Regions from separate parts of the Actinoplanes sp. NPDC048967 genome, predicted to be linked through region 4. Evidence: riboswitches for the same ligand, from Rfam matches in the RefSeq annotation. Region 4 holds a riboswitch; each other region holds the start of a gene.

Region 1 (6,993 bases), on a different contig from region 4:
CTGCGCTGGCGGCACTCCACTCTGGATCTTGCCCGGGAGCGCGCGCAGACCCTCGGCCTGCAGGGCGCGGCCTTCCCGTGGCGCACGATCCGCGGGCAGGAGTGCTCGGCGTACTGGCCGGCCGGCACCGCCGGGTTCCACATCGGAGCCGACATCGCCGACGCCGTGCGGCGGTACGTCTCGGCGACCGGCGACTTCGACTTCGAGCGCGACTACGGCCTGGAGCTGCTCGTCGAGACTGCCCGGCTGTGGCGCTCGCTCGGGCACCACGACCGGCACGGCCGCTTCCACATCGACGGCGTCACCGGCCCGGACGAGTACACGGCCGTGGTCGACGACAACGTCTACACCAACCTGATGGCGCAGCAGAACATGTTCGCTGCGGCGGACGCGGCCAAGCGGCACCCGGAGCTCGCCCGCAAGCTGGGCGTGGACGACGAGGAGTCGGCGTCGTGGCGGGACGCGGCGGCTTCGGTGCACATCCCGTACGACCGGGAGCTCGGCGTGCACCAGCAGTCGGAGGGCTTCACCCGGCTGGCGGAGTGGGACTTCGAGAACACCCCGCCGGAGGCGTACCCGCTGCTGCTGAACTACCCGTACTTCGACCTGTACCGCAAGCAGGTGGTCAAGCAGGCCGACCTGGTCATGGCCATGTACCTGCGGGGTGACGCCTTCACCCCCGAGGAGAAGGCCCGCAACTTCGCGTACTACGACGCCCGTACCGTGCGGGACTCGTCGCTGTCGGCCTGCATCCAGGCCGTCATGGCCGCCGAGGTGGGTTTCGTGGAGCTGGCCCACGACTACCTGGGCGAGGCCGCCCTGATGGACCTGCACGACCTGCACCAGAACGCCCGGGACGGCGTGCACGTGGCGTCCCTGGCCGGTTCCTGGATCGCCCTGGTGGCGGGCCTGGGCGGCATGCGTGACTCCAACGGGCAGCTCTCCTTCGCGCCCCGGCTGCCGAGCCGGATCAACGCGCTGGAGTTCTCGCTGCTCTGGCGCGGCCTGCGGCTGCGGGTGCAGGTCACGGCCGACGAGGTGACCTACTCGCTGCGCAACGGCGGTGGGTCGGCGCGTCTGGACCTGCTGCACCACGGCAAGGAGGTCACCATCACCCAGGTGAAGCCGGTCGTGCTGCCGATCCCGCCGGCGCCGCCGACGGGCCCCGCGCCCAGCCAGCCGGCCGGTCGCGCCCCGGTGCGCCGGAACACCGGCGTCTGATTCCGCAACGAAGAAGCCCCCGTCCTCCGTGAGGAGGACGGGGGCTTCTCTGCGCTCGCCGCGCTAAAGCATCGAGACGTGTACGTGGTCCGTGTGATCACTGGGACCGTGGTACGACTTCCAGCCGGTGGCCGGGAACCAGATCTGTTTGTTCCAGATGACGTAGAGGATGCCGAGCCGGTCGGCGTTACGCACCAGGAAGGCCATCAGGTTGTTGCCGTACTCCCGGGTGTCCTGGTTGTGCCACGGTGAGAAGCCGCTCTTCTGCAGGGACCAGTCGCAGGCGCGGCCCTTGGGATGCTCGAACGGGCCGCCGTTGCGGTGACAACCGACGAACCGGTTGAACTTGGCCTTCTTCACTTCCTTGTACATGTGGAAGGTGCGCGCCGTGATGCAGCCACCGGTGGTCGGGTCGTCGACGTTGCAGGACTCCGGTCCGAACTCGCCGTCGGAGTTGCGCGGTGCGGGTGCGGCGATCTTGGACTTGACGTCCACGAAGCCGCCGGTGACCGACTTGCCGCCGACCTGGGCCAGCGCCTTCTCGGCCGACTCCTTCTGCTTCTCCATCAGCGCGAGGTTCTGCTTCTGCGCCTTGACCTCCTGGTCCAGGCGCGTCTTGCTGGCGGTCACCTCGTCGATGGCCTGGTCCAGCTCGCGCAGCTTGCCGTCGTTGAGGGCGTTGATCTCCTCGAGGGAGACCGCCTTCTTGAGGAAGCCGTCCGGGCTGGTGGTGTTGAGCAGGAAGCCCATGGTCGAGATGCCGCCGGTGCGGTACTGCTGAGCGGCGACCGCGCCGACCTCGGGCAGCAGCAGGTCGCGCTTCGCCTCGGCGTTCTTGACCTTGAGGGCGAGGCCGAGCTGGGTCTTGGTCGACTTGGCGACCGCCGCCTTCGCCGTCAGATAGCGCCGGCCCGTGGAGTCCAGCACGTCGTTCAGCAGCGGGTTGTCGTCGCCGTCGTCGGCGGTGGCCGACTTGGTGTCGTCCGGATCGGCGTTCGCCGGGGATGCGGGCGCGAGCATCATCGTGACCGCGGCGAGCGGTGCCAGGGCGAGGATCAGCCACCGGCGGGGTCTTGCCGTCATTCAGAATCCTTCCGCGTGACCACCGGCCGGGTTAGCTGACGGGTTCGGGACGGAAGCAATCCCTACCACTGACTCGTGGATTCACCCCGGTAGTTCTGTGGTTCCCCGGCTCATCTTGCGACGATTAGATGGTGGGCTGCCGGCGCCTTGGGGGCAGCGCCTTCTGGCAGTGACCGGCGGCCAGCTTACCTGACAACGGCCGAACCGGCAGTGCTGCCGCGGACGGCAAAACGGTTACCGGACAACGACTTTCCGTCACCGCTCGATGGAATGACGCAGGTCATAGCCCGTAACGGCACATTAATGTGAGTCGTTGCATTCTTTCCGTCGATTGCTCACCATCAGTGCACGATCGATTGCGTACGGTGTGACGACTGTCGATTCTTAGCATTGATGGGTAGTGTTCGTCACGGTCTCAGCGCAGACCGCCGCCTAATCGCCGCACGGCGAGCCGGGGAACCACTCGAGTAATGGGGTGAATCCGATCCGCGCACCCCCGCGCGATCGGTAGGGATCGCTTCCGTCCCGAACCCGTCAGCTAACTCGGTCGGCGGCCGACGGAAGGAATGTTCGTGAGGCTCAACCCTGTCCGCCGGCGATTAGCGACCGTGCTCGCGGTCCTCGTCGCCACCTCGGGGCTGGCGCTCGCCGCCCCGACCTCCGCCTCCGCCGCACCCCGCCCCTTGGCCGCGCCGGGCGACTCGGGAGACGACGGCGAGGGCGGCTCGAAGTCCCTCATCAAGCAGCTCGAGGCGGCGTCCAAGGGCTTCGTCGAGGCCCAGGAGGCGCTGGACCGCTCCAAGAAGCGCCAGCGGGAGCTGACCGCCAAGCTCAAGGAGCTCGACACCCAGCTCGGCCCCAAGCAGGCGGCGCTGGACGAGATCGTCCAGCGGGCGTACCGCACCGGGCGGCTCGGGCCGATGTCGGCGATGATCACCGCCGACTCCACCGGCAGCATGCTGGACCGGGCGCAGACGCTGGAGACCATCGCCGTCAAGCAGGACCGCGCGGTGCGCGACCTGAAGGACAGCCGGGACCAGCAGGCGCAGGCCAAGACGGCGATCGACACCGCTGTCCGCGAACAGCAGCGCCAGCTCACCGTCATGGCCAAGCGCAAGAAGCAGGCCGAGGACGCGTTGAAGGTCGCCAACGCCGCCAGCGGCGGATCCTCGAGTTCGTCGTCCGGCGGCGGTACCTCCAGCGACGGCGGCAGCAGCGCCCTGGCCGCGCCCGCGCCGCGCAACTCGGACGGCTCCCTGCCGAGCGAGTCGTGCAGCGTCAACGACCCGACCACCTCGGGCTGCATCACGCCGCGCACCCTGCACGCGATGCAGGAGGCGAAGAAGGACGGTTTCAACCACTTCATCGCCTGCTTCCGCCACCAGAACAGCGGTGAGCACCCGAAGGGCCGGGCCTGCGACTGGGCCGCCGACAAGGGCGGCTTCGGCGGCGACGCGACCGGGGCCAGCAAGGACTACGGCAACCGGCTGGCGAACTACTTCATCAAGAACGCGAGCCGGCTCGGGATCCTCTACGTCATCTGGTACCGGCGGATCTGGCTGCCCAGCAGCGGCTGGAAGTCTTACTCCGGGGCCGGCGGTGACCCGTCGAGCGACCACACCAACCACGTGCACATGTCGATGCGCTGACCGCGGGGGTGCGGGGCCTACCGCTTGACGTAGGCCTCGTACTCCTTCAGCACGTCGTCGGTCGGGCCGTCGGCGCGGATCAGGCCCGATTCCAGCCAGATGGCCCGCTCGCAGGTGTCGCGGATCGACTGCTCGCTGTGGCTCACCAGGAAGACGGTGCCGGCCTGCGCGCGCAGGTCCCGGACCCGCTGCTCACTGCGCCGGCGGAACTTCGCGTCGCCGGTGGCCAGCGCCTCGTCGATGAGCAACACGTCGTGCTGCTTGGCGGCCGCGATGGCGAACCGCAGCCGGGCTCCCATGCCGGACGAGTACGTCCGCATCGGCAGCGAGCTGAAGTCACCGCGCTCGTTGATGCCGGAGAAGTCGATGATGTCCTTGGTCTTGCTCTTGACCTCGGCCGGCGACATGCCCATGGCCAGGCAGCCCAGGACCACGTTGCGCTCACCCGGCAGGTCGTTCATCAGGGCGGCGCTGACGCCGAGCAGGGACGGCTGGCCGGCCGCGTAGATCGCCCCGCGCTCGACCGGCAGCAGCCCGGCGATCGCCCGCAGCAGCGTGGACTTGCCCGAGCCGTTGGTGCCGATCAGGCCGACGGCCTCACCCTTGTACGCGACGAAGCTCACACCCTTGATGGCGTGCACCTCGCGCATGGTCGCCGGCTTGGTGCCGGTGACGAGCCGCTTGAAGCTGGCGAGCGGGCTGCCGGTGCCCGGGGTCGCCGACTGCTGGATCCGATAGACCACGTGAGCGTCGTCGACGATGACCGTCGGATCGCGCCGGTCGCTGCCGGTCATGTTGTCAGCCACGGCCGTAGCCCTTCTCTCCGCGCCAGAAGTAGACGTAACCCCCGAGACCCACCACGAACGTCCAGGCGAGCGCCTCCAGCCACATCACCGTGGGACTCGCCGCGAGCGGCACGTCCTCCATCAGCGCGTGCCGCATGAGGTCGATGAACACCAGCATCGGGTTCGCCTCCACCAGGGTCAGCTTCCAGCCGCTGAGGTGGTCGGTGAAGCGGGTGACCGGGTAGAGCACGGCCGACAGGTAGAGCCACATCCGCATGACGAACGGGATGAGATTCCGGACGTCCGGGATCTTGCTGCCCAGCCGGGCCCCGGCCAGGGCCAGGCCGGCGTTGAACACGGCCTGGAGCAGGAAGATCGGCACGATGAGCAGCCACTCCAGGGTGATCGGCTCGCCGAACCCGACCACGATGACCATCAGCACGGCCAGCGAGGCGAGCGTGTTGCGGACCTCGACCATGGTGATGGCCAGGGGCAGGCTGCCTCTCGGGAAGTGCAGGGCCCGGATCAGCCCGAGGTTGCCGGTGATCGCCTGGATGCCGGCCGACACCGTGGACTGGGTGAAGCCGAAGATGAACACGCCGGTGCACAGGTACGCGACGAAGTTGTCGACGCCGCTCTTCGTGTTCAGGATGACGCCGAAGATCAAGTAGTAGACAGCCGCGTTGATCAGCGGCGTCAGCACCTGCCAGAAGACGCCGAGCCGGGTCTTGCCGAGCGACGAGGCGACCTTGGCGTTGGCGTACGACGCGATGAAGTGCCGGTACGCCCAGAGCTGACGTGTGTACTCAGGCAGGGAAGGCAGCTTCCCGGCGGCGCTGAGCCCGTGTCTACGGGCCAGCTCCTTGAGCGTCAGGCCGGTCTCGGAATCGGCGACCGCCGTCTGAGGCATGGGGCGCTCCGATCTGGTCGGTCCGCTGGGGATGGGGGACCTGGATGACTTGCGCGGGAACACACTAAACAGTGTGCCGCGATGGAACGGCGTCGTATCGACGTCAGCCCCGAAAGTAGCCGAACGAGCGCCGGAACGCAACCGTTGCGTCCTGGCGTATAGTGCACTCGTGGTTACAGCGAAACGTGCACCCGCCGGAGCGGCGGTGCTCCGCGGGGACATCACCGCGGCCATCCGCAACGCGGTCATGAACGAGCTGGCCGAGGTCGGCTACGGGCGCCTGTCCATCGAGGCGGTGGCGCGCCGGGCCGGCGTCGGTAAGACCGCGATCTACCGCCGGTGGAGCAACAAGCTGGAGATGGTCCTCGAGATCGTCTCCGCCGTGGCGGAGCGTAGCGTGCCCATGCCCGACACCGGAAGCTTCGCCGGCGATCTGCAACTGCTCCTGTTCATCGTGAGCAGGGCCCTGCAGCACCGGATCGCGTCCCAGATCATCCCGGACCTGATGGCCGAGGCGGCCCGCAACCCCAAGATCGCCGAGACGCTGCAACGGGCGCTGCGCACCCACCAGCAGGCCGTCGGCGAGAAGATCGTGGGACAGGCCGTCGAGCGCGGCGAGCTGCCCCCGGGCACAAACGCCGACCTTGCCGTCGACATGATGCTGGGCCCGCTGTACTGGCGGCTGGCCGTCTCGCGCACCCCGATCGACGACGATTACCTCGAGAACCTCAGCAACGCCGTCCTGCGCGCGCTGCAGGAGACCCGCCCCGCGCACTGACGGTCATCGGCCCGCGACGGCGTTTCCCACCCGCAGCGGGAACGACGCCTCGATCTGCCAGCCGGCCGGGGCGCGTGGACCGTGGACCAGGGTTCCGCCGTACCGGGTGAGGTCCTCGGCCAGACTGAGCAGGCCGAAGCCGCCGGTCACCCGCCCGGCCCGAGGTCGCGGCGGGCTCGGAGGCTCGCTGGTGATCCGCAGGATCAGCCTCTCCGCGCCGTGCTCGGTGCTGATCCTGAGCAGGGTGCCGGGTCCGTCGTGGCGCAAGGCGTTCGTGGCCGCCTCGCCGAGCAGCCGGTCGGCCACCGCGAGGACCGGCGGCGCCAGCACGTCCCGCAGGTCCGGCGGGTGAGCCGCCAGGCGCAGCCCCGCCGCGCCCAGGGTCTTCAGCAACGCCGCCAGCCGGGTCGCCGGGTCCGGTTCGTCGGCGTCGGCCAGCGCGGCCCGGACCTCGGTCAACGCGTCCCGGCCGGCTCGCAGAACCACGTCCAGGCGGTCTCGGGCGGCGTCGCCGAGCGGCGTGGTGGCCTTGAGTGCCTCGGTCTGGAGCAGCATCACGGTCACCGT
Region 2 (6,993 bases), 300 kb from region 4:
GAAGCCGGGCAGTGACGGCACCACCAGGTGGAAGTCGTCGGAGAGCAGACCGGTCAGGGCCTGGAACTCCAGCACCGAGCCGGGCCAGCCGTGCAGGAGCAGCAGCGGCAACGCGTCCGGGTCGGCCGAGCGGACGTGCAGGAAGTGGACGCGCTGGCCGTCGATCTCGGTGCGGAACTGCGGGAACTCGTTCAGCTCGGCCTCGTGGCGCCGCCAGTCGTAGCCGTGGCGCCAGAGCTCGGCGAGTTCGCGTACGCGGGCCAGCGGGATGCCGTAGTCCCAGCCCGCGCCGGGCAGCTCGTCGGGCCAGCGGGTGCGGTCGAGGCGGTCGGCCAGGTCGTCGAGGTCGGCCTGCGGGACGTCGATCCGGTACGGCGCGATATCGTTCATGCGACTAACGTTAGTCACACTAACGTTAGTCGAGCAAATGGTAGAGTCGACACATGGAGCACCTCCCCAGCTGGCTGCTGACCCAGACCGCCGCCCACGCCGGCCGCCTGGTCACCGATCGTTTCGCCGAGATCGGCGCCCGCGGCTACCACTACCGGCTGCTGGAGACCCTGCTCGGCGGCCCGGACAGCCAGGCCGAGCTGGGCCGGCGCACCGGCATCCACCTCAGCGACATGGTGGCGGTGCTCAACGAGCTGACCGCGGACGGCTACGTCGAGCGCAGCCCGGACCCGGCCGACAAGCGCCGCAACGTCGTGACGATCACCGGCCGCGGCCGCGAACGCGCCCAGGAGCTGGCGGCCCGGGCCGAGGCCATCCAGGACGAGCTGCTCGCGCCTCTGACCACCGCCGAGCGCGCCGAGCTGGTGCGACTGCTGAGCCTGCTCAGGAAAGGCGCGGCGCCAGCTTGAACGCCACCCGCAGCGCCTGACCGGGCGTCGGGTCACCGCCGTCGGCGTCCCACACCTCGGAGAGCACCGCCTGCACGAATCCCCAGGCGACCACCCGGTCGACGGGCAGGCCGAGACCGTCGGCGAACTGCTCCACCCGGGCCGGCAGCAGCTCCAGCACCGGCTCGTCGCCGTCGAACGGGTTGTAGAGCGCCGCCCCGACCTCGTAGCCGGGATCGCCGAGCACGCCGTGCGGGTCGATCGCCAGCCACGGCTCCCGGGTCGCGGCCAGCACGTTCTCGTGGTGCAGGTCCCCGTGCAGGACCACCCGCTGCGAGGCGGAGGCGCACAGCTCGACCAGAAGCTCGCGGGCCTGCTCGACCAGGCGCCGGGGGAACGGGTGGTCGCCGGCATACCGGGCCAGATGCGCGTCGAACGCCGCCACCCGCGACGACAGCTCCTCCAGCACCAGCCCTTCTGGCGCCGGCCGGTGCAGGCGCCGCATCATGTCGACGAGCACGGCCGTGGCCTGCTCGTCGTGCTCGCGGACCAAGGCCCGCAGCGTGCCGCCGGGCTCGGCCCGCTCCAGCATCAGCGCGCCCCGGTCGTCGTCGCGGGCCAGCACGGCGACCGCGCCCCGGCCACCGAAGAAGCCGAGCGTGTCTGCCTCCGTCGCGACGTGACCGGCGGCGGGCAGGCCGAGCTTGAGCACGGCCGGCGACCCGTCGGGCCGTCGCGCCGGCGCGACATAGTTGAAACTCAACGGGTACGGCGCACCGACCGTCAGCCCCCACTCCCGGGCGACGTCCTCGACGAGGGCGGGCAGCTGCGTGAGCCAGCGCCGGCCGTCGTCGCCCCAGTTGCCGGTGACGTTGCGGACGAAGGCAGCGGGAAACATGTCACCCAGTCTCCCAGCCATCATGATCGAACACATTGGAGCCCACCGTTGCCGTCGGAGCCATGGCAGCCACCACGCGGTCCGTCGTCAACGCCGAGAGCCGCAGGCGCCGCGCCTGACTCTGGCGCATCCTCGAGTGTGTCGTCGTCACGGTGGTCGCGCTTTCCACGGCCGTCGCCGGCGGATCCGGGGCGGTCCTCGCGGTGGCCGGCCGCACTGCGACCTGCGAGGTCGAGTCCGTTGAGCGGCTGCGCTGCCCGGACGGGACCACCCTGACCGCCGACCACCAGGAGGCGGGCGACACGGCGGTGGTGGTCTACCACCCGCGGGGCTGGGTCAACGCCCAGACGGAGACGACGTACCGCTCGGCGGATTACGGGTCATGTCGCTCGGAGGGGACCTCGGCGGCTTCTGACGAAGTCGATGTATTCCTCGCCGGCCACCGCATCCGGGCAGCCTAGCGCGGACGGCGACGAGTCACCGACCTGCTCAACCGGAGGACGGCGCTGCGGAGCGGTCCCAAGGAAAAAGCCGCCACGAAAAGTGGCGGCTTTTCCGTCGTGCTCGGTGCCGGCGTCAGCCGGTCGGGCGGCGGATGCCGGTGATGGCCCCGCTGCGATCGATCGACGCCATGCGGACGTGGTCACCCGTGTGCGGTGCGTGCACCATCGTGTTGCCGCCGACATAGATGCCGACATGATGGACCGGACTGCCGTAGAAGATCAGGTCGCCCGGCTGCAGCTGACTGCGGCTGACCGCCCGGCCCGCTCCGATCTGGTCACCGGTGAAGTGCTCCAGGTGCACCCCGACCACCGCCCAGGCCACCTTGGTCAGGCCGGAGCAGTCGTAGCCGCCCGGCCCTTCCGCACCGAAGACGTACGGCTTGCCGATGAGGTCGCACGCCTTCTGCGCCGCCCGGCCGCCCTTGTCGTCGGTGTAGTCGACCGGGCACGGGCCGGTCTTGAACGCACCGTCGGAGCCGCCGCTCGCGCCGTACGCCCTGATCCGCAATTTCTGCAGCTCGTCGACCTTCTTCTGGATGTCCTTCTTCTGCTGGGCCAGCGCCTTGTCGCGCGCCGCCACGGCTTTGGTCAGGGTGTCCAGGTCGCGCTTGTCGCCCGCGAGCTGGTCGCGGAGCTTCGCGGCGCCCGAGACCGACTCACGCTGGTGCCGGCTGATCTGGTCGAGGAACGTGAGTTTCTCGGTCAGAGAGGTCGGCGAGCCACTGACGACCATGGCCTTCATGGCGCTGGGCGAGCCCTGCATGTAGGCCTTTCCCGCCATGTTGCCCACCTGCGACATGGCCAGGTCGACCTCCAGCTCCAGCGGTGCGAGCCGTTTGTCGATCTTCCGGAGCTGGGCCTGGTTCTTGAGCAGCTGGTTGTGCACGTTGTTGTACTGCTCGATGACCGGTTCCAGCTTGTTCCACTGCTCGTCGATCTGCTTTTCGATGCTCGACGGGGACGGTGTCGCATTCGCCACCCCGGGAGTGAGAAGAATCCCGACCGCGACGACGGCGCAGGCGATGCTGCGCAGAATTGCGGCGCTGCGCGCCTCAATCCGTTTCACGTAGGTGCAGTGTCCTTTCTTCCCTCGGCCGCCGACCGGGTTAGCTGACGGGTGCGGGCGGGAAGCGCGCCCGGCCACCGTGCTGCTGGTGGCTTGACCCCAGAATTCTTGGGTCCCCGGTTCGTCTCGCGACGATTAGGCGGTGGCCCGTCAGTTCGCCCGGATTGGGACGAGGGGGGACTGCCGAGCCGGGCACTACCGTACTCCCGATCAACGGCGAATTGAACCCGGCGGTATCAGGACACACTGCGCCGAACATTGGTCGACGCAGCGTGAGTGAATGGCCGTCACAGGGGCCAGGCCGAGAGCGCCCGGTCCAGCCAGGGCAACACCAGAATCACTGTGGGTAATACCAGCAGGCCGACCGCGCCGGTGGCCGCGGCCAGGCTCAAGGTCACGGTGACCGGGCGCGGATCACTCACATTCAGCCGGTCGAGCCGGCGCCGGCGCTCTGCCGCCGCGCTGCCGAGCTCCGCCGGCGCGTCCGGGCTGACCGCGTCGCTGAGCAGCGCCAGGGCCGTGCGCAGCGGCGCCGCGCCGCAGCGCCGCCGGGCGGCGTCGTCGGCGACCATCTCGAGCAGCAGGTGTACGGCGTCGAGCGGCGCCCGGCTGCGCAACGGCCGCGGCACCGCCCGGTAGAACGCGGTGAACGACTCCATGACCACGTCGTGCCGGTGCCGCAGATGGGTCTGCTCGTGCGCGATCACCGCGGCCACCTGCTCGGCGTCGAGCACCCGCAGCGCGCCGTCACTGAGCACCACCCGCGGCGAGCGCCCCGGCAGGCAGTACGCGAAAGGCAGCGGCCCGTCCAGCACCCGCAGCCCGGCGGGCACCTCAGCCGGCAGCTCGCCGTGGCGCTCGGCACTGTCCAACAGGTCGACCAGCAGCCGGTGCCGGGACCGGCGGGCCCGCGACCGGATGCTCACCCGGACGAGCGACACCAGCAGCCGCACGATGATCACCGCGGCGATCACCAGCGCGAAGATCAGCGCGGCCGCACCCACCGGCCGGTCCGAACCCAGCTCACTGACCAACTCCTGAGGTCCGGCCAGCACCACGCCCAGCGCGCAGAGCACCCCGGTGAGGGTGATGCTCTGCCAGAGCGCGACGGCGGCGGCGGGCGCGCGGTCAGGCCAGCGCGCGCCGGCCAGGATGCCCGGCACGACCAGCGACAGGGTCAGCCCCAGAGCGCCGAGCAGCAAGGCGGTCACGGCCGAGCGCCCGGGTCCTTCCGTGCCGCCTCGATGGCGGCGGTCAGGGCCGACGGGTCGATCCGGCCGACGAAGTGCGCCAGGGCCGCGTCGCGGACGCCGTCGGGAGCCGCGCTGAGGGCGTCGAGCATCAGGGCGGCGGTCATCTCCTCGCGCGACTGCGCGGGGGCGTAGCGGTACGCCCGGTCGGCGCGCTGCTGGGTGACGACACCCTTCTTGGCCAGCCGGTCCAGCACGGTCATCACGGTCGTGTACGCCAGCTCGCGGTCGCGGCTCAGCCGTTCGTGCACCTGGCGCACGGTCAGCGGCTCGCCGGCGTTCCACAACTGCGTCATGACCTCACGTTCGAGGTCTCCCAAAGCCATGTGAACCACTCTACTGCACAGCGTCGTACTACGAGGCGTAGTATCTACTACGGAACGTCGTAGAGGGGGCCATCCATGGACGTGCTCGAGCTGACCCGGCTGCAGTTCGCGGTCGTGACGATCTACCACTACTTCTTCGTGCCGCTGTCGATCAGCCTGGCCGGAACCGCCGCCGGCCTGCAGCTCGCCTGGCTGCGCACCGGCCAGGAGCGCTACCGGCAGCTCACCAAGCTGGTCGGCAAGCTGCTCATCGTCACCTTCGCGGTCGGCGTGGTCACCGGGCTGGTGCAGGAGTTCCAGTTCGGGATGGGCTGGAGCAACTTCGCCCGCTTCTACGGCGACGTGTTCGGCCCGACGCTCGCGATCGAGGGCATGCTCGCCTTCTTCCTGGAGGCGACGTTCCTCGCGCTCTGGTACTTCGGCTGGGACCGGCTGCCGCGCAAGCTGCACGCCGCCACCATCGTCATCGTCGCGGCCGGCACCGTGATGTCCGCGTTCATCATCCTGGCCGCCAACTCGTTCATGCAGAACCCGGTCGCGTACTCGCTGGACCCGGTGACCGGGCGGGCGCACCTCGACGACTTCGGCGCGCTGCTGCTCAACAAGGTCAACCTGGCCGCGTTCCCGCACACGCTGGCCGGGGCGGTGATGGCCGGCGGGTCGCTGCTGCTGGCCATCGGCGTGTGGCGGCTGCGGGCCGGGGGTGAGGCGGCATTCCGTACGCTGGCCCGGCTCGGCGCCTGGCTGACGCTCACCGGGGGCGCCCTCACCGCCCTGACCGGCGACCACCTCGGCAAGGTCATCACCGAGGTCCAGCCGATGAAGATGGCCGCCGCCGAGGCCCTGTACGCGACCACCACCGGCGCACCCTTCTCGGTCTTCGCGGTCGGCGGCCCGGACGGCGGCGAGCCGTTCTTCAGCCTCGAGATCCCCCGCCTGCTGTCCATCCTGGCCAAGGGCGACCCCGGCGCGACCGTGCAGGGCATCGACGACCTGCAGGCCCAGTACGCCGCCCAGTTCGGCCCGGGCAGCTACATCCCGATGATCCCGGTGGCGTTCTGGACGTTCCGGCTGATGATCGGCATCGGCATGCTGGCGGCGGCGGTCGCGGCGTACTACCTGTGGAGCACCCGGCGCGACCGGCAGGCCCACCGGCTGCTGATCCGCTTCCTGCCGCTGATCCCGATCCTGCCCGCCGCGGCCAACACGTTCGGCTGGATCTTCACCGAGACCGCCCGCCAGCCCTGGCTCGCGTTCGGCATCTCCCGGGTCGCCGACGGCATCTCCCCCGGCCTGACCCGCGGCGAGGTGCTCGTCTCCCTGATCGGCTTCGCCGTCGTCTACGGCATCCTCGCCGTCGTCTGGCTGCGGCTGGTCCGCCACCTGTCCCGGCAACCGCTCGAAGCCGCCGCGCCCGCCGCAACCGCCGGCGAGCAGGCCCCCGAGCGCGAACCCGTCCCGGTCTACTGAGGAATCACCATGATCACACTCTGGTTCGCGCTGGTCGTGCTCTGCTGGGTGCTGTTCTTCGTCCTGGAGGGCTTCGACTTCGGCGTCGGCCTGCTCTCCCCGGTCGTCGGCCGCGACGACCACGAGCGGGGAGCCGTCGTCCGCACCGTCGGCCCGTTCTGGGACGGCAACGAGGTCTGGCTGGTCGCCGCGATCGGCGTGACCTTCGCGGCCTTCCCCGACTGGTACGCCGCCCTGCTCTCCGGCCTCTACCTGCCGATGGTGGCGCTGTTGCTGCTGCTCGCCGTCCGCGGGGTGGCGCTGGAGTTCCGCGGCAAGGGCGACGGGCCACGCTGGCGCCGCCGCTGCGACGCGGCCCTGGCGGCCGCCTCGGCCGGCATCGTGCTGCTCTGGGGAGCCGTGCTGGGCGTGCTCACCCACGGCCTGGCCCTCGGCCCGGACGGCCAGGTCACCGGTACGGGCCTGAGCCGCAGCACCGGCGCCCTGCTCAGCTGGCCGGCCCTGGCCGGGGCGGGCGCGGCCCTGTTCGCCGCCCTGCTGATCGGTGCGATGTTCCTGACTCTGCGCACCACCGGCCCGGTGCACCGGCGGGCCCGCCGGCTCGGCGTCACGCTGGCCACCGGCGGCACCGCCGGGCTGGC
Region 3 (6,993 bases), on a different contig from region 4:
CCCGCCACCGAGGCGACGCCGGCCAGCCGGGGGACGGCCTCTATCGGGCGGACGCCGAACTCGGCGGCCACGGCCAGCGCGGTGGCGGCGTTGCCCAGGTTGACGTGCCCGGGCAGCTGGAGCTTGACCAGGTGCCAGTCGCCGCGGGGGTCGATGACGCCGTCGTCCTCGACGGTCCACTGGGCCTGCGGGCGGCGCAGCGGGCACCCGGTGCAGCGCCAGTCGCCGTTCGCCCGTTCGATCGGGGAGCCGCACTCCGGGCAGACGAACGAGTCGTCGTGCCAGCGCTGGCCGGCGCTGAACCAGACGACGTGCGCGGTGTTGACCGCCGCCCAGACCACCATCGGGTCGTCGGCGTTGGCGACCACGTGCACGTCGGGGTGGGCGGCCAGGGCGGTCCGCCACATCTGGGCCATCATGGCGACTTCCTTGGCCCGGTCGAGCTGGTCGCGCGAGAGGTTGAGCAGCGCGACCACCCGCGGGGTGGTCTCGTCGATGACCCGGGCCAGGTAGTGCTCGTCGACCTCGAGCACCGCGAACGGGGTGGCACCGGCCTTGGCCAGGGCCGAGGTGTGCCCGGTGGGCATGTTGGCGCCGAAGGAGTTGGTGGCGACCGGGCCCAGCACGCCGAGGGCGGCCGCGGTGAACCGGGTCGTGGTCGTCTTGCCGTTGGTGCCCGAGACCAGCGCGATCGCGCGGCCGGCGGCGAGGTTCTTCAGCAGGTCGGGATCGATCTTGAGACCGATCCACCCGCCGATCACCGAGCCGTCGCCGCGGCCGGCCGCCCGTGAGAGCGCCGCAGCGGTTCGCGACACGGAGGTCGCGACCTTGGCCCGTAGGGGCATCTTCCCGTCCGTCACGGCGACGAGGGTACCGGAAACGGACACTACGTCGAGTGGCCCTGGGTGCGTCCTGTGGACATCCACCGCTGGGTGGCCCCCTCGGCCGAACGGATGATCTCCACTACGCCGCCTGTCGCCGAGTTTGCGCCGGTGGGGGCGTTTACGGTCACATTCTCCCGACCTGGATCCGGCCCATGATCGGCCCCGTCGGGCTTTTTGTGTGTTGTGTTTCACCCGTAACCTTCGACGTAAAGTGATCAGCCAATCACCTGGTGCACTGGCATTTGTCACGGCGTGGTTACAAACCGGACAGGGGTTCGCGTGCCAAATACTCTCCGTAGCCAAGGGGAGTCCTGCACGTCACCCGGAAATCGGGTAGCAAGGACGAGCCGGTGAGCGCCCGCTCGCCGCTCGCACCGCAACGGACCACGCCGAGCCCTGCCCCGGTCCGAGCGGCGCGACCACACGTACGCGAACGACAACACAGGCATACGGGGGCAGGGACGGGGGACCCAGATTCGGTCCCACGGGGTACGCGCCAGTCGCGGCGTACCACGGAGGACCTTGGGGTGAAGCCACCATCGGTGGCCGGGCAACCTTCCCGCCCGAACCCGACAGCTAACCTCGCAGGCGTGCCGGAGGGATCTCTCTACCGTGCACGAAAGCACCTCGCACCGGCGCCGTCGTACCGTTGGCACCGGTCCCATCGCTCTGTCCCTGGGTCTCAGCCTCGCGGCCAGCCAGCTGATCGGCACCCCGGCGGCCTCCGCCGCTCCGGCGCCCGTCACTGCGGCCGCGTCGGCAGCCGTCAAGCCCAAGCTCACGAACTCCTACAACAGGAGGTCGGTGAAGAAGGGTCAGACGGTCCGGGTGACCGCGAAGCTCATCAACCCGAAGACCGGCAAGGGCGTCAAGAGCGTCAAGGTCAAGCTGCAGATCCGGGGCGGCAAGTCGTGGAAGACCTGGGTCACCCGGTCGACCGACTCCAAGGGCGCGGTCTCGATCCTGACCAAGCCCGGCTCGTCGCTGTACTACCGCACCGTCTTCTCCGGCGGTAAGGGCTACACCTCGACGCGCAGCAGCCAGACCAAGATCACCGTGAAGACCCAGAACAAGGCGGCCAAGGTGCTGGCCGAGGCGGCCAAGCACAAGGGTGCGCCGTACAAGTTCGGTGCTTCCGGTCCGAACCGGTTCGACTGCTCCGGCTACACCATGTACGTCTACAAGAAGGCCGCCGGCAAGAAGCTGCCGCACAAGGCCAACTCGCAGCAGCGGTACGGCAAGGCCGTCGGCAAGGGCAGCAAGAAGGCCGGCGACCTGCTGGTCTTCCGCTCCGGCTCCTACGGCACCCACGTCGGCATCTACGCCGGCGGCGGCTACATGTGGGCCGCACCGCACACGGGTGACAAGGTCAAGAAGCAGAAGGTCTACGGCAAGAACTACGTCGTGCGCCGCCTCGTCTGAGTTCCGCTCAGCGGTACGGTCACCGACAGCACCAGTAAGAGCAGTACGACAGTTCAGTGGGGCGCGACCCGGTACGGGGTCGCGCCCCACTGTCATGTCCGCTCCACTTTCTCCTCCACTTTCCTCCCCGATGGGGTGCCGAAGGGCAACCGCGCCTTCCCCAACGCCCGAAATCGGGGGACTTTCGTGCCCGGGTGGGCGGCATGTCGGAAAGTGGACCATGGTGCGGCCCGCCCGGCCCTCCACTTCCACCCCACCGGCTCTGACGTGCGGATACATCCGCGAATCGGGTTCGCGGAAGCCGTCATTCTGGTTGCGAGTGGAGGGAAGTGGAGTAGAGTGGAGCGCAGTGGCAGGGCCTGAGGAGGAGCTGAATCCGAGGGAATTTGCCGGCCCAGACGACAGGTGATCCGCACAGAGCTGGCTCTGCGGCGGCGCCCGGGGCAGGGGGGTTGGGCCGATGTTCCTCGGCACGCACACCCCGCGCCTGGACGACAAGGGCCGACTGATCCTTCCGGCGAAGTTCCGCGACGAGTTGGCGGGAGGTGTCGTGATCACCAAGGGGCAGGAGCGTTGCCTGTACGTCTTCCCGATGCCGGAGTTCCAGCGGATCGCCGACCAGCTGCGCGAACAGCCGGTCACCCACAAGGCCGCCCGGGCCTACAGCCGGGTGTTCTTCGCCAGTGCGCACGACGAGATCCCCGACAAGCAGGGCCGGGTCACCATCCCGGCGCATCTTCGGGAGTATGCGGCGCTGAACCGCGAACTCGTGGTGATCGGCGCGAGCACACGGGTGGAGATCTGGGACAAGCAGTCCTGGGAGCAGTACCTCTCGGCGAGCGAGGACGACTTCGCCGACATCGAGGAGGGGGTGCTGCCCGGCGGATTGTGAGGCGTGGCACCTGTGGGCCAGAGAAACGGCCCGGACGTCGCTGCCGCCGTACTGCGAGATCTCCAGCCGCTCCCGCTCCTGGCGCCTCTTCCCCGGTGCCAGGCGTGTGTCCGGTCGGGCGCGCCCGATGGCAACGGGCACGAGCGGATGGGGATCTGGCGGTACGGACAGACGACCGGGCTGTGCCGGCACCGGGGATCGGTGCGGGTCGGACCGGGTGAGCGCGGAAAGAGCAGGCAATGGGGGTCAGGATGGGCGAGCTTCGCGGCACACACGTGCCGGTGCTGCTCGAGCGCTGCCTCGAGTTGCTCGCCCCCGCGCTCGCGCTGCCGGGTGCGGTGCACGTCGACTTCACCCTGGGCCTGGGCGGGCACGCCGAGGCCGTGCTGGAGCGGCACCCGGACGTGGTCCTCATCGGACTCGACCGGGACACCGAGGCGCTTGCGCACTCCCGGCAGCGGCTGGCGCGGTTCGCGGACCGGACCCACTTCGTGCACGCGGTCTACGACGAGCTGCCGGCGGTGCTGGCCGACCTCGGCTACCAGCACTTCCACAGTGGCCTGTTCGACCTCGGTGTCTCGTCGCTCCAGCTGGACGAGCCGGACCGTGGGTTCGCCTACGCCCGGGACGCGCCGCTGGACATGCGGATGGACCAGTCGCGCGGGATCACCGCGGAGGAGGTCGTCAACGGCTACGAGCCCGGCGAGCTCGTCCGCATCCTGCGGGTGTACGGCGAGGAGAAGTTCGCCACCCGGGTCGTCTCGGCGATCGTCAAGGAGCGGGCGAAGGGCCGGATCGTCTCGTCGTCCCGCCTCGCGGACCTGGTCCGGGACGCCATCCCGGCCGCCGCGCGGCGAACGGGTGGAAATCCCGCGAAAAGAACGTTTCAGGCGCTACGTATTGAGGTAAATGCGGAACTCGCCGCGGTCGAGGCGGCGGTTCCCGCGGCATTGGACAGCTTGGCCCCGAAGGGGCGCCTTGTGGTGATGTCGTATCAATCGTTGGAGGACCGGATCGTCAAGCGCGCCTTCGCCGCGAGGGCGCGCAGCACCGGGCCGATCGACCTGCCGGTCGAACTGCCCGGAACGGGCCCTTCGGTGCGGCTCCTGACCCGCGGGTCGGAGCTGCCCAGCGCGGCGGAAGTGGCGGAGAACCCGCGGGCGGCTTCGGTGAAGCTGCGCGCGGTGGAACGGATCGACCAGCACGGCCAGACGGCAGGGACCGCCCGCGAACGGTCCCGACTGTCTACAACGCACGGGGGACAAGGGCGGTTACGCCCGGGGGAACGCCAGGAGGGGGAGGGGCATTGAGCGAGCGCATGACCACTGCGCCGCGGTCGGGGGGCCGGACCACGGAGCAGGTTGGCAAGGGCCGGCGCACGCCGGCCGGCAAGACGACCGGTACGACCACGGGCGGAGGCGTCCGGGGGGCACGCCGCAACCCGACGGCCGGTACCAACCGGGACAGCGCTGTCCAGAACAGCGCCGTCCAGGGCGCCACCGCCCTCAAGCTCAACACCGAGCATCAGCGTGACCCGATCACGACCCCGCGCCTGCGGGTGGCGCCGCCCGCGCCGATCAACGCGCCGCGCGCGCCGTTCATCGCGCTCGTGGTGGCGGTCGTCGTGGCCGGGGTGCTCGGCATCCTGCTGATCAACACCAAGACGGCGGAGAACTCGTTCCGGATCGACACGCTGCAGAAGCAGCAGGCCAAGCTGGACTCCCAGCAGCAGGAGCTGGAGAACGAGATCGCCGCCAACAACAGCCCGGGCAGCCTGGACGCCGCCGCCCGCCGGCTGGGCCTGGTCAAGGCCGACAACCCGGCGTACATCCGGCTGCCCGACGGCAAGGTCTTCGGGGTGCCGAAGCCGGGCAGCGGTGAGGTGGCCGTGACCGCGCAGGAAACCGCCACCTCGGCGACCGGGCGGTAACGCATGCCGCCCCGCGCCGACGGGACACCGCGCCGGGGCCAGGAGCCCCGGCGCGGCGCTTCTGCTGACCTGCCGCCGGCCGACGGCTCCGGGCGTGAGGACGACCGGGCCCGCGGTTTCGGCGGCATCGGCGACGCGCGGGCCTACACACCGCGTGGCCGGACCGTGCGCGAGGGAGACCAGCGCACCCGGTCGCCGCGTACGGGTCGCAACACCGATCCGTTCCGGCCCGCGTTGCAGGTCCTGGACGGCGGCCGGCCGACCCGGGACCGGCGCCGCGAGGCCGAGGACGACCAGGAGCCGCCGTCGCACCCGGCCCGGGAAGAGCGCGGCCGGGAGAAGCCGGGCCGCGAGACGCGGGCCCGTGCCCAGCAGGACCGCGAGACGGAAGGCCGCGACACGGACGGCCGTGGAGCGCGGGACCGTGGGACTCGGGACCGTCGGACGCGTGACCGCGAGCTGCCGGACCAGCGCCAGGAAACGCCGCGGGGACGTGCCACTGAGGACCGTGCCGCCGACGCGCGGCCCGGCAAGCCTCGCGCCGCCGACGGTCGTGCCACCCAGAGCCGGAGCACCCAGACCCGTGCTGCCCAGAGCAGTGCTGCCCAGGGCCGCGGCACCCAGAGCCGTGCTGCCGAGAGCCGTGCTGCCCAGGGCCGCGGCACTCAGAGCCGTGCCGCCCAGAGCCGGGCCGCCCGGGACGGCTACGACGAGGACGAGTGGGACGAGGCGCCACGCCGGGGCGGCCGGGCCACTGCCGGTGCCACCCGGGCGCGCTCGACCGCCAACCCGCGGCGGGGCGCTGCTGGTGCCCGTACCGAAGCCAATGCCCGGACCGGCCGCGAGCGCAAGGTCGCCGTCCCACCCGGACCCCGGCGTGGGCCGGCCGGGCGTCCGGCCCGGTCCTCGGCGCCGGCCCGGCCCGGCACCCGCCGGCCCGCACCGCTGATCCCCGCCGAGCCGCCGCGGCTCGCCAACGGCACCCGCCGGCTGCGGCTGGGCACCGTGCTCGCGCTCACCCTGTTCGTGGCGATCGGCGTACGGCTGGTCGTGTTGCAGGTCGGCGGTTCCACCGCGGCCGCGGAGAGCCTGCTCGAGCAGCGCCAGAAGCGCCTCACCGAGGTCGTGCTCCCGGCGCCGCGCGGCAGCATCCTGGACAGCTCCGGTGCGGTGCTGGCGCACAGTGTCGAGGCGCGGTACATCTACGCCGACCCGGAGATGATCAAGGATCCGGTCGCCGCGGCCGCCAAGCTGTCCCCGAAGCTGGGCATTCCGCCGTCCAAGCTGATCTCGCTCATGGCGAAGAAGAAGCGGCCCGGCGGCGGCCCGTCCCGCTTCGAGTATCTGGCCCGCGGGGTCGACATCGCGGTGGCCGACGAGATCGCCGCGATGAAGATCCCCGGCATCAGCTCCGACCGTGACGAGCGCCGCGACATCCCGGGCGCCGACCTCGCGGCCAACCTGATCGGCTTCACCGGCGACGACCACACCGGGCTCGAGGGCCTCGAGGCCCGCTACGACGAGCTGCTGCGCGGCAGCGACGGCAAGCGGGTGTTCGAGATCGGCCGCGGTGACCTGGCCAAGGAGATCCCGGGCGGCTACCACCGCCAGGACGACGCCTCGCCCGGCTCGTCGATCCAGCTGACCATCAACCGCGACCTGCAGTTCGAGGTGCAGCGGGTGCTGAGCCAGCAGGGTGAGAAGAGCAACGCGACCGTGGCCGCCGCCGTGGTGCTGAACGCCAAGACCGGCGAGGTGCTGGCCCAGGCGAGCTACCCGGCCTACAACGCGGCCAAGCCCGGCGACTTCAAGCCCCGCGACCGGGAGGACGTGGCGACCAGCGTCATCGCCGACCCGGGCTCGAC
Region 4 (6,993 bases):
TACCGCCCCAACAGCGCCGCGCGGGCCCTGAAGCGGGGCGAGTTCCGCACCATCGGCGTCATCCTGTTCACCCTGGCGACCACCGGCAACAGCCGCACGGTCGAGGCCATCGCCGGCTACGCCGCCAAGGAGGGGTACGCGATCACGCTCATCCCGGTGGCGGCGCCCACTCAGGACGGCGTGCTGGGCGCGTTCAGCCGGCTCGGCGAGCTGGCGGTGGACGGCATCATCGTGATCATGGAAGTCCACCTGCTCGACGCGGCCAACCTCAACCTGCCACCGGGCGTCCAGGTCGTGGTGGTGGACTCCGACGCGGGCGACCGCTACCCCGTCGTCGACACCGACCAGGCCGACGGCGCCCGGCAGGCCGTACGGCACCTGCTGGAGCTGGGCCACGAGACGGTCTGGCACGTGACCGGGCCGGCCGAGTCGTTCGCCGGCGAGCGCCGCACCCAGGCGTGGCGCCGCACCCTGCTGGAGGCCGGCCGGAGGGTGCCGCCGGTGCAGCGCGGTGACTGGACGGCCGATTCGGGTTACCGCGCCGGGCTGGTCCTGGCGGCCGAAGCGGAGTGCACCGCGGTGTTCGCCGCCAACGACCAGATGGCGCTGGGCCTGCTGCGGGCGTTCCACGAGCGCGGCCGGATCGTCCCGCGCGACGTGAGCATCGTCGGCTTCGACGACATCCCGGACTCGTCCTCGTTCATCCCGCCCCTGACCACGGTGCACCAGGACTTCGCCGAGGTGGGCCGGCGCTGCGTGCAGGGCCTGCTGCGGCAGATCCGCAACGAGCCGGAAGGCCCGGGCACGGTGCTGGTCCCGACCCGCATGGTGGTGCGGGACAGCACCGCTCCCCCGGGCTCGCGCCGCGAATGACCCCGGGCCGCGCGCGGCCACGGTACGGTGCAGCCATGTCGGCACAGGGCGCACCGCCCCCGGTGTGGTGGCGCCGGTGGGCGAGCCTGCCGGTCCTGCTGGCGCTGCTGTTCGCCACGACGGCCGTCGCCGCGTCCAGCGAGGCGGCGGCCGCGAGCGGCCCGGGCCGCATACCGCCGGCCGTCCAGGCTGTCACCGCCTCCGCGCAGCAGACCCTCGGGCAACGCCCGGACGTCCGGGTCGACGCCGGCAGCGGACTGGGCACTGCCGCCCCGCTGCTCCAGGTCCTCGGCTGGCTGCCGGCCCGGGCCGGCGCCGGGATCGCGGCGTGGTGGCACCGGCGGCAGGACGTCGACGGGCACCGGGCGCAGGCGCGCCGGGAGACGTATCAGGGCCGGGGTCCCCCGGGACGGCGTGCGGTAGACGCCCCGTCCTGACCCCGGCGCGCGGCATGGCGCGCCACCCTGCCTGAGGAGACAACCCCATCGTGACGCGCGCTACTGCCGCGCGCGCATTTCTCGCCCTTGTCGTGCTCGTCGTCTCCGGGTGGCTCGTCGCCACCCGGCCGGCGCGGCTCGGGCTGGACCTGCGCGGCGGAACCCAGATCGTGCTCCAGACCCGTGACGGCGACCAGAGCAAGGCCGACGCCGCCACCACCGACCAGGCCCTGGAGGTGCTGCGCCGCCGGGTCGACGAACTCGGCGTGGCCGAGCCGGGCCTGGTCCGCTCCGGCGACCGGCGGATCATCGTCGAACTGCCCGGCGTCACCGACCCGCGGGAGGCGGCCGAGGTCATCGGCCGTACCGCGCAACTGACCTTCCGGCCGGTCCTGGGACCGGCCGCCCCGCCCGCCGCGACCGGCGAGCTCGTCCGGCCCGACGAGCGCGGCAACCCGCTGCGGCTGGGGCCGGCCGCCCTGTCCGGCCGGCAGATCGACGGCGCGCAGGCCGGTGTCCAGCCGCCGGGTGGCTGGGAGGTGGCCGTCGACTTCGCCGGGGACGGCGCCCGGGACTGGCGGAAGCTGACCGCCGACGCCGCCTGCTCCCCCGTGGGCGACCCGGCCCGCCGGGTCGCCATCCTGCTCGACGACGAGGTGATCAGCTCGCCCGAGGTGAGCCCCGAGGCGACCTGCGAGGTGGGCTTCGCCGGGGAGGCCATGCGGATCACCGGGTCGTTCACCGCGGCCGAGGCGCGCGATCTCGCCCTGCTGATCAGGGCGGGTGCGCTGCCCGTACCCGTGGACATCATCCAGCAGCAGGTGGTCGGGCCCACGCTGGGCCGGCAGGCGATCGAGGCGTCGGCGCAGGCGGCGCTCATCGGGGCGCTCCTGACCATCGCGTTCATCGTGGCGGTGTACCGCGTGGTCGGTGCGCTGGCGGCGGTGGCGCTGGTGGCGTACGGGTTGATCTCCTACGCCGCGCTGCTGGCGGTCGGCGCCACCCTGACCCTGCCCGGCCTGGCCGGGTTCGTGCTCGCCATCGGGATGGCGGTCGACGCCAACGTGCTCGTCTTCGAACGGGCCAGAGAGGAGTACGCCGGCCGGCCCACCCTGCGCAGCGCGATCCGCGGTGGCTTCGCCCGGGCCTGGTCGGCGATCATCGACTCCAACGTGACCACCCTGGTGGCCGCCGGACTGCTGTTCCTGCTCGCCTCCGGCCCGGTACGCGGCTTCGGCGTCACCCTGGGCATCGGGGTGCTGGCGTCCATGTTCACCGCGCTCGTGCTGACCCGGCTGCCGGCCGAGGCTCTGTTGCGCCGGCGGTGGCTGGTCGTGCGCCCACGGTGGAGCGGCATCGCCCACGCCGGCCGGGTCCGCCGGGCGATCGAGTCCCGCGGCCCCGACCTGATGCGCCGCCGGCGACTGTGGCTGGCCGTCTCGGCGGCGGCGGTGCTGCTCTCGATCGGCGGCGTCGCCACCCGCGGGCTGAACCTCGGCGTCGAGTTCACCGGCGGCCGCATGGTCGAGTACGCCACCAGCCGGCCGTTGTCGACCGACGCCGCCCGGGCCGCCGTGGCAGCCGCGGGCGTCGACCGGGCCGTGGTCACCCAGGTCGGCCAGGGCAACGTCTCCGTACGGGCGGGCGCCTTCGACGATGCCACCGAGCAGCGCGTACGCGACTCGCTCGGCACGGCCGGCGGCGGTGACGTCCAGCAGTTACGGGACGACAGGGTCGGGCCCAGCCTCGGCGCCGAGCTGCGGGACAAGGCGCTGCTCGCGGTGGCGATCGCTCTCGGCGCGCAGCTGGCGTACCTGTCGGTGCGGTTCCAGTGGCGCTGGAGTGCGGCGGCGGTGCTGGCGATGGTCCACGACGTGGTCATCCTGATCGGGGTGTTCGCCTGGCTCGGCAAACCGGTCGACGGCGTCTTCCTGGCCGCGGTGCTGACCGTGGTCGGCTACTCGGTCAACGACTCGGTCGTGGTCTTCGACCGGATCCGGGAGCTGGTCCGCGGTCAGCGCAGGATCAGCCCGAGGCTGCGGGTGCCGTTCGCCCGGCTGGCCAACACGGCGTGCCTGCAGACGGTCCCGCGTACGGTCAACACCGGGCTGGGGGCGGTGTTCATCCTGGCCGCCCTGGCCACCCTGGGCGGGGCGTCGCTGGTGGACTTCGCCGTGGCGCTGCTGGTGGGGATCGTGGTGGGCACGTACTCGTCGGTGTTCCTGGCCACGCCGCTGGCGATCACCTTCCGGTCCCGCTGACCGGGGGCAGCGGGGTGTGCGCCGCCGTGCGCCCACCCCGCTGCTTCGCGCGGTAGGGTTCCCGGCACCGATCGATGCCGCCGGTAGCGGAAGGACGAGCCGATGACGGATCCCACGCAGCTCAACGCAGACCTGCCGCACTCGGCGCGGGTCTGGAACTACCTGCTCGGCGGCAAGGACAACTTCGCGGCGGACCGGGAGGCGGCCGACTACGCCGTCCGGCTGATGCCCGAGCTCGTGCTGTCGGCCCGGGCCAACCGGCAGTTCCTCGGCCGGGCCGTGCGGTTCCTGGCCGGCGAGGGGCGGATCCGCCAGTTCCTGGACGTCGGCACCGGGCTGCCCACCGCCGACAACACCCACGAGGTGGCCCAGGCCGTCGCCCCGGACGCCCGCGTCGTCTACGTCGACAACGACCCGCTGGTCCTGACGCACGCCCGCGCGTTGCTGACCAGCAGCCCCCAGGGGGCCACCGACTACCTCGCGGCCGACGTCCGCGATCCGCAGGCCATCCTCCGGGCCGCCGCCACCACACTGGACTTCGGCCGGCCGGCCGCGGTGGTGCTGTCCGGCATCCTCAACTTCGTCATGGACGACGCCGAGGCCCGGTCGGTGGTCGAGCAGTTCATGGCCGCGGTGCCCGCCGGCAGCTTCCTGCTGATCTCGCATCCGACCACGGAGGTCAACGGCGAGGCCGTCGAGGAGTCGATGCGGCAGTGGAACGAGAGCGGCGCGGCTCCGATCAGGACCCGCACCATCGAGGAGATCCGCGGCTTCTTCGCCGGGCTGGAGCTGCTCGAACCCGGCGTCGTGACCTGCACGGCCTGGCGGCCGGACCCGCGGCACCCCGGCATCACCGAGGTCGTGTCGGAGTTCGTCGCGGTGGGCCGCAAGCCCTGAGCGCCGGTGGGGGCCCGGCTGCCCCACGGGGGTAAGGCAGCCGGGCCGGCTCATCACAGCGACAGACGCTGACCGGGGAAGATCAGGTTGGGGTTGCCGCCGAGCTGCGCCCGGTTGAGCTGGTACAGCGCGTGCCAGCCGCCCTTGACGTGCTGGGCTGCCGCGATCCTGGCCAGCGTGTCGCCGGACTTCACCGTGTAGTGCTGGCCGGTGGCCTTGACCGAGGTGCGCTTGGTCGCCGCCGACTTCTTGTGCGTGGTGGTGCGCGACGCCGTGGCCTTCTTGCCGGCCGACGACGAACCGCCGGTGTTCTTCGCCCGGTAGGACTTCGTCGAGCCGGCCTTCTTGCCGCACACCGGCCACGCGCCGATGCCCTGGCCGTCGAGCACCTTCTCGGCGATGCGGATCTGCTCCGCGCGGCTCGCCTTGTTCGCGGTGCTCGCGTACTTGCCGCCGCCGTACGCCTTCCACGTGCTGCGGCTGAACTGCAGGCCACCGTAGTAGCCGTTGCCGGTGTTGATGCTCCAGTTGCCACCGGACTCGCACTGCGCGACCGCGTCCCAGTTGACCCCGGACTGCGCCGCGGCCGGAGAGGCCGGGCCCAGCAGGGCGACGGTGCCCGCGGCACCGGCCACGACCAGGCCGAGGGCGCGCAGAGACTGCTTGTGGATCTGTGCCATCGAGTGAACCTCCACGCCTGCGAGGTCAGCTGTCGGGTTCGGGCTGAGGTTGCCCGGCCGCTGTGGTGCGGCTTCACCCCGAGGCGCGCGGGGAGCGCGCCGGAGAACCTGTGGGTCCCCCGCTCCATGCCTGAGTTGAGTTCCCAGCCCGGTCGGCGGCAGGACTCGGCGTTACCGACCGCGGGGCCCGCGTCAGCGGACCGGCCGACGGTAACCACGTTGCCCGCCACGGAACCAACCTCCGGGGGCCTAACGTGACGTTGTTCTCAGCTTTTGCCCACTTTTGATCTTGGCCCGAATCGGGACAGAACCGGTCGATCTACAGGGGCAGCCACTCCGTGGCCGTGGTCACCGCCCGCAGCACCTCCGGCAGCGGTTCGACGCCCAGGCCGGGCCCGGCCGGCACGCTCAGATGGCCGTCACGCAGCACGAACGGCTCGGTCAGGTCGGTGCGGAAGTAACGGTCGGACGCCGAGGTGTCGCCGGGCAGGGTGAAACCCGGCAGGGCGGCCAGGGCCACGTTCGCGGCCCGGCCCAGGCCCGTCTCGAGCATGCCACCGCACCACACCGGTACGCCGTGCGCGACGCAGACATCGTGGATCCGGCGCGCCTCCAGATACCCGCCGACGCGGCCCGGCTTGACGTTGACGATCGCGGCGGCGCCCATGCTGATCGCCGCGGCGGCGGTACGGGCCGAGGTGATGGACTCGTCCAGGCAGATGGGCGTGGTGATCAACTTCGCCAGCTCGGCGTGGCCGAGGATGTCCTCCTCGTCCAGCGGCTGCTCGATCAGCAGCAGCCCGAACGGATCGAGCCGGGCGAGGTGCCGGGCGTCCGCGACCGTGTACGCCGTGTTCGCGTCGACCTGCAGCAGCACCTCGTCACCGAAGCGCTCCCGCACCGCCCGGACCGGCGCCACGTCCCACCCGGGCTCGATCTTCAGCTTGATCCGCAGGTAACCGGCCGCCAGGTAACCACCGACGGCGTCGAGCAGCTCGCCGAGCGAGGACATGATGCCCACCGACACGCCGCACGGGACCCGGTCGTGCACGGCGCCCAGCTCACGGCCCAGCGGCCGCCCCTGGGCGCGCAGCTCGGCGTCCAGCACCGCGGTCTCCAGGGCGGCCTTGGCCATCCGGTGACCCTTGAACGGCGCCAGGGCCGGCCCCACCGCGTACGCGTCCAGCCGCGGCGCGGCCGCCAATGCCGGCACGAGGTAGCGGCGCAGCACGTCGGCGGCGGCGTCGGTGTACTCCGAGGAGTAGCGGGGGTCGGCCATCGCCACGCACTCACCCCAGCCCTCGGCCTCGCCGGTGACCACCCGCACCAGCAGCACGTCCCGGCCGGTCTCGGTGCCGAACGAGGTGCGGAACGGCGTGACCAGCGGCATGCTCACCCGGCGCAGCTCCACGCCCCGAAGTCTCACCGGCCGTACTCCCCGGAGCCGCGGGTGAGGACGTACCAGCCGTCGCGGTCGAAGCCGGCGAAGCGCAACCGGTCGGCGAGCAGCGTGCTCAGCGTCTCCCGGACGGCGACCCGCCAGTCCTTGGCCGCCCCTGGAGCCCGGCGGCGCAGGCTCTCGATGTCCTCCGGCACGGCCACCACCAAGGTCTGGCCCCGGAACGAGCCCGGCACCGGCCCACCGGCGCCGGAACGGCGCAGCGCCACGGTGGCGGTCGGCGGCCGCACGGCGCGCACCGGCCTGCCGGCACCGGCGGAGACGACCGCCGGCGCGGCGAGATCCCAGCGCACCATCAGCCGGTCGCTCTCGTCGTCGCCGTTGATCCGGTCGTGCATCGGGCCGTAGAAGTTCGCCAGGTACTCCGTCGGGACCGCGCCCAGCTT

What was found. A riboswitch is a leader RNA that binds a small molecule or an ion and turns the genes downstream of it on or off. The one in region 4 is predicted to bind cyclic di-AMP.
Region 1: linked by a shared signal. The riboswitch ahead of AB0C12_RS23135 (hypothetical protein) and the one ahead of AB0C12_RS01190 (transglycosylase family protein) in region 4 are both predicted to bind cyclic di-AMP.
Region 2: linked by a shared signal. The riboswitch ahead of AB0C12_RS02625 (NlpC/P60 family protein) and the one ahead of AB0C12_RS01190 (transglycosylase family protein) in region 4 are both predicted to bind cyclic di-AMP.
Region 3: linked by a shared signal. The riboswitch ahead of AB0C12_RS14915 (C40 family peptidase) and the one ahead of AB0C12_RS01190 (transglycosylase family protein) in region 4 are both predicted to bind cyclic di-AMP.

The regions. Positions count from the first base shown of each region.
Region 1 covers NZ_JBEZFL010000005.1:293,432-300,424, forward strand. The annotation lists gene AB0C12_RS23125 (glycoside hydrolase family 65 protein) at 1-1,221, shown strand, start outside; gene AB0C12_RS23130 (hypothetical protein) at 1,285-2,304, opposite strand; cyclic di-AMP (ydaO/yuaA leader) riboswitch at 2,308-2,445, opposite strand; cyclic di-AMP (ydaO/yuaA leader) riboswitch at 2,724-2,873, shown strand; gene AB0C12_RS23135 (hypothetical protein) at 2,871-3,953, shown strand; gene AB0C12_RS23140 (ABC transporter ATP-binding protein) at 3,971-4,747, opposite strand; gene AB0C12_RS23145 (ABC transporter permease) at 4,752-5,648, opposite strand; gene AB0C12_RS23150 (TetR/AcrR family transcriptional regulator) at 5,818-6,426, shown strand; gene AB0C12_RS23155 (histidine kinase) at 6,430-6,993, opposite strand, start outside.
Region 2 covers NZ_JBEZFL010000001.1:541,720-548,712, forward strand. The annotation lists gene AB0C12_RS02605 (epoxide hydrolase family protein) at 1-390, opposite strand, end outside; gene AB0C12_RS02610 (MarR family transcriptional regulator) at 444-860, shown strand; gene AB0C12_RS02615 (aminoglycoside phosphotransferase family protein) at 835-1,737, opposite strand; gene AB0C12_RS02620 (hypothetical protein) at 1,890-2,198, shown strand; gene AB0C12_RS02625 (NlpC/P60 family protein) at 2,314-3,306, opposite strand; cyclic di-AMP (ydaO/yuaA leader) riboswitch at 3,321-3,458, opposite strand; gene AB0C12_RS02630 (M56 family metallopeptidase) at 3,594-4,517, opposite strand; gene AB0C12_RS02635 (BlaI/MecI/CopY family transcriptional regulator) at 4,514-4,882, opposite strand; gene AB0C12_RS02640 (cytochrome ubiquinol oxidase subunit I) at 4,958-6,352, shown strand; gene cydB (cytochrome d ubiquinol oxidase subunit II) at 6,362-6,993, shown strand, end outside.
Region 3 covers NZ_JBEZFL010000003.1:503,603-510,595, reverse strand. The annotation lists gene AB0C12_RS14920 (MurT ligase domain-containing protein) at 1-845, opposite strand, end outside; cyclic di-AMP (ydaO/yuaA leader) riboswitch at 1,309-1,490, shown strand; gene AB0C12_RS14915 (C40 family peptidase) at 1,497-2,306, shown strand; gene mraZ (division/cell wall cluster transcriptional repressor MraZ) at 2,767-3,198, shown strand; gene rsmH (16S rRNA (cytosine(1402)-N(4))-methyltransferase RsmH) at 3,450-4,508, shown strand; gene AB0C12_RS14900 (hypothetical protein) at 4,517-5,128, shown strand; gene AB0C12_RS14895 (penicillin-binding transpeptidase domain-containing protein) at 5,132-6,993, shown strand, end outside.
Region 4 covers NZ_JBEZFL010000001.1:237,996-244,988, forward strand. The annotation lists gene AB0C12_RS01170 (LacI family DNA-binding transcriptional regulator) at 1-873, shown strand, start outside; gene AB0C12_RS01175 (hypothetical protein) at 909-1,310, shown strand; gene secD (protein translocase subunit SecD) at 1,361-3,571, shown strand; gene AB0C12_RS01185 (SAM-dependent methyltransferase) at 3,674-4,468, shown strand; gene AB0C12_RS01190 (transglycosylase family protein) at 4,522-5,148, opposite strand; cyclic di-AMP (ydaO/yuaA leader) riboswitch at 5,153-5,296, opposite strand; gene menC (o-succinylbenzoate synthase) at 5,468-6,574, opposite strand; gene AB0C12_RS01200 (GNAT family N-acetyltransferase) at 6,571-6,993, opposite strand, start outside.